Regions from separate parts of the Lysobacter capsici genome, predicted to be linked through region 2. Evidence: riboswitches for the same ligand, from Rfam matches in the RefSeq annotation. Region 2 holds a riboswitch; the other holds the start of a gene.
What was found. Region 2 has a riboswitch for cobalamin ahead of btuB (TonB-dependent vitamin B12 receptor). Riboswitches for the same ligand answer to the same signal wherever they lie in the genome.

Region 1 (2,198 bases), 2.7 Mb from region 2:
GCGCGGTCTGCGGGAACGAGCCGATGGTGGTGGTCGGGAACAGTGGCAGGTTCAGACGTTCTTGTTGCAGCTGCGCGCGTTTTGCATACGGCGACACGCGTTGGGCCATCGCCGGTTCAATCGCAGCCAGCCGCTTGCGCACCTGCGCGTTGCGCAGCAGTGGCGAAGCCAGGCGCGCGGCGCGCGCGCTGGCGGCGGAGGCGAGATCGCGCGCGGCTTCGGCGTCGCCGCTCAGCACGCCGGCGAGCAGATGCAGTTCTTCGATCTTCTGCCTGGCGTAGGCCATCCAGTGACGCAGCGGCGTGGGCAGTTTGCGTTCCAGTTCGATATCGGTCGGCACGTGCAGCAGCGAGCACGACGGCGCCAGCCATTGCGCCCGGTCGCCGGCGCGACGGGCCAGGCTCAGCGCGGCGTCGAGATCGGCGCGCCAGATGTTGCGGCCGTCGACCACGCCCAGGCTCAGCGCGCGCTGTTCCGGCAGCAGCGGCAGCAGGCTTTCGAGCTGCTGCGGCGCGCGCACCAGATCGACATGCAGTCCTTCCACCGGCAATTGCGCGGCGAGCGCGGCGTTGTCGCCGAGCGCGCCGAAATACGTGGTCAGCAGGCGCTGCGGCGCATCGACTTCGGCCAGCGCGGCGTAGGCGCGACGGAACGCGGCGCGGTCGATGTCGTCGAGGTCGAGGGTCAGGGTCGGTTCGTCCAACTGCACCCATTGCGCGCCGGCCGCCTTGAGCTTGGCCAGCAGTTCGGCGTAGGCCGGCAGCAGGGCGTCGAGCAACTCGCGCGGGTCGCCGCCGTCGTTGCGCTTGCCGAGCTTGAGGAACGACACCGGGCCGAGCAGCACCGGCCGCGCGTCGAGCCCCAGCGCCCGCGCCTGGGCCAGTTCGGCCAGCGGCTTGTCGCCGCGCAGGGCGAAGCGCTGGCCGGGTTCGAACTGCGGCACCAGATAGTGGTAGTTGGTGTCGAACCACTTGGTCATTTCCAGCGCGCGCAGATCGCGGCGGCCGTCCTGCACGCCGCGGGCGAGGGCGAAATAGCCGCCCAGCGGGTCTTCTTCGAACGCCGCGCGGTGCGAGGCCGGGATGGCGTCGAACAACACCGCGTTGTCGAGCACGTGGTCGTAGAGCGAGAAATCGTTGCACGGCACGACGTCGGCGCCGGCGTCGTGGGCGAGGCGCCAATGGCGTTCGCGCAGCGAGGCGGCGGTGTCGTGCAGCGACTGGGCCGGCGTGTCGCCTTTCCAGAACGATTCCAGGGCCAGCTTGAGCTCGCGCCGCGCGCCGATGCGCGGGAAGCCGAGGTGGGTAACGCTGATCATGATGAGTACCTGCGATGCGTGGGCATGACGCAGGGCAACGAAGGAAACCACGGCCACGCCGGCCCGGCGCGATCAGCGCCCGGCTTCGCCGCGAACCTTGGCTTCGACCTTCGCCCCCGCGGGCGAACCGGCACCCGTCGCGCCGCGTGCAGGCACGAGGCGGGCGGATACCGGAGTCGGACGGAAGGCGAGCCTTCCGGTCGCGGCAGGTCTTCGGGCTCGGGACTTGGAGCGAGAAGCAGAGTGCAGAACAGCGAGAAACGAGTAGAAGCCGCAGCCGTTGTTCGTTTCTTACTGTTCTGAACTCTACCCTCGCCCTTGCCTACTAGGGTCGCTTCCCAGGCGTACCGCCCAGTGCCAAGACCGGTTCGTTTCCCATACCGCTGCGGGGCAGCTCCGGATTCGCACCGGATTCCCTCTGGCCGTCCGCGGCGGTGGCCTTGGACGGCGTGTCCCATCGCTCTATCTTTATGAAGCGATGTTCACCGTAACGGCGCCAAGGTACGCAGCGGCGCCGGTGAAGTCAATCGGCGCGGGGCGAGGCTGCGACGCCGAGCGACGAAGCGGCCAGGCGTCCGTGGGAGGGAGCTTCAGCCCCGACGCTTTTCGTTCCGATCGCCGCGAACTGGGCGAAAGACCCGAGGGCTGAAGATGCCTCCCGCCGTGCCGACACCCGCCCTCGCCACCCGCGCGGTTTGCGCTTTATGGCCCCTGCGCGGCGGCGCGGGACAGCGCCGGTTTTCTGCGGCTGGCGTTCATGCGCCGCCCACGATGATGATGCTCGCCTGTCGCTTCGTTCCGCATGCACGCCGCCGTTGAGCTTGTGCGTGGCTGCGGCTACCGTTTGCACAGGCGCATGATGCGCGGCGCGGGCCAGGAC
Region 2 (2,198 bases):
ACACTGCCGTGGCGGCTCAGATAGGGCAGGGCCAGCTGCACCGCCTGGATCGAGCCCCACAGCTTGCGTTCGAACGCAAGCCGCACCTCGTCCAGGTCCAGCTCGGCCAGGCGCAGGCCCGGCGAGGGCGCGCTGGCGGTGATGACGAGGTGGTCGATCTGGCCGGCGTGCTCGAACAGGCGGCGCAGGCTGTCGGTGTCTTCGAGCAGGGCCTGATGGGTCTCGATGGTCGACTTGGCCAGCGGCCGCAGGCTCTGCGCGGTGTCCTCCAGGCTCGGCAGGTGGCCGCAGGCGAGCATCAGCTCGCCGCGGCGGCGCGACAAACGTGCCGATACCGCACGGCCGATGTTCGACTGCGCACCGATCACGAGACTGCGGACGATCGGCGCGGGGCTCAGGCGGACATTGGCTGCGCTCATGGCGTGGCTCGGTTTACGGAGAATGTGCCTATCCTGCGCAACAGCCGGAACTGGATGAATCAGACGCGTCCGAAATGTGCCGGCAACTTCCCAAATGAACACGGCGGCGCCCATACCGTGGCGTTTGTGTGGGACGCCGCTGCTAAGATGCCCGCGCTCAAGGTGATCGCCGGCACGGTTCGGCGATTGAAACGGGAATCCGGTCGCGTCGCTGTCGTTCGTCAGCGCGTTCAAGCCGGAGCTGCCCCCGCAACGGTAGGCGAGTAGACGCAGCGCAATCGGCCACTGTGTTTCGACACGGGAAGGCGCGCTACGGAAGAGGCGGCATCGCTCGGTCCAGCAACGACCGCGCCGGCCGCGCTTCGCTCGCAAGCCCGGAGACCGGCCCGGAGCGCGAACCGACAGGCGGAGGGCCGGTCTCGGGCGTCGTGCGTCCGCGCGCGCCTGCGTTGCATCCCCCGCGTGTCACGACCCTGTCTGGACCGCGCGGGTGAGGCGCGGCCGTGGAGACCTGCCAGTGACTTTGCGTACCCGTTCCTTTTCGTGCCCGCGGCGTGTGCCGTCGCGGGCGTCCACGCTGCGTGCGCATATCTTGACCGCCAGCGTGCGCCTGACCCTGAGCGCCATCGCGCTGCCCGCATTCGCCGCGCCGGCCGCGGTCGATCTGGACCAGTTGGTGGTGACCGCCACCCGCACCGCGCAGACCCAGGACGCGACCCTGGCGGCGGTGACCGTGATCGATCGCGATGAGATCGAACGGCGCCAGCCGTCCTCGCTGCCCGAACTGCTGCGCGGCACCCCGGGCGCGTCGCTGGCCAACAACGGCGGCGCCGGCAAATCGACCTCGCTGTTCCTGCGCGGCACCGAATCGGACCACGTGCTGGTGCTGATCGACGGCATCAAGATCGGTTCGGCGACCAGCGGCGGCGCTTCGTTGCAGGACATTCCGGTCGAACAGATCGAGCGCATCGAAATCGTGCGCGGGCCGTTCTCCAGCCTGTACGGCTCCGAGGCGATCGGCGGGGTGATCCAGATTTTCACCCGTCGCCCGCAAGGCCCGTTCGCGCCGAGTTTCGGCGTATCGATCGGCAGCAACGCGACCCATCGCGCGAGCGCCGGCGTGGCCGGCAAGGGCGAGCGCGGCTGGTATTCGATCAACGCCGCGCACGAAGACACCGACGGCATCAATGCCTGCCGCGGCAAGCCCTCGCCGGGCGGCGCGGGCTGTTTCACCAACTCGCCCGATCGCGACGGCTATCGCAACAGCTCGTTGACCGCTCAGGGCGGTTATCGCTTCAACGACCAGTGGGACGCCGAGGCGCGCGTGTTCCGCGCCGAAGGCAACAACCACTACGACGGCAGCCAGAACAACGAGGCCGACAACGTCCAACAAGTGGCCGGCGCCAAGCTGCGCTACCAGCCCAGCGAGCGGATCACCCTGACCGCCAACGCCGGCCACAGCGCCGATCTGAGCGACACCTACAAGAACGGCAAGTATTCGAGCACCTTCGACACGCGTCGCCAATTGGGCTCGGTGCAGGGCGATTTCGGTATCGGCTCAGGACTGTTGAGCACGGGTTTCGATTGGCAGCGCGACGAAGTCGAAAGCAATACGGCGTATGCGCGCGACCATCGCATCCTGCGCGGCGCGTTCGCCCAATGGCAGCGCAGCTTCGGCGCGCACGCCGTGCAGGCCAGCCTGCGTCGCGACGACGACAGCCAGTTCGGCGGGAAAACCACCGGCAGCGCGCTGTGGGGCTGGGACCTGAGCGAATCGCT

Region 1: it holds a riboswitch for cobalamin, as region 2 does, so the genes downstream of both, metE (5-methyltetrahydropteroyltriglutamate--homocysteine S-methyltransferase) here and btuB (TonB-dependent vitamin B12 receptor) in region 2, are expected to answer to the same signal.

The regions. Positions count from the first base shown of each region.
Region 1 is NZ_CP076103.1:1,189,744-1,191,941, forward strand. Features, by position in the region: gene metE (5-methyltetrahydropteroyltriglutamate--homocysteine S-methyltransferase) at 1-1,318, opposite strand, end outside; cobalamin riboswitch at 1,506-1,776, opposite strand.
Region 2 is NZ_CP076103.1:4,795,287-4,797,484, reverse strand. Features, by position in the region: gene KME82_RS19960 (SDR family oxidoreductase) at 1-419, opposite strand, end outside; cobalamin riboswitch at 563-823, shown strand; gene btuB (TonB-dependent vitamin B12 receptor) at 976-2,198, shown strand, end outside.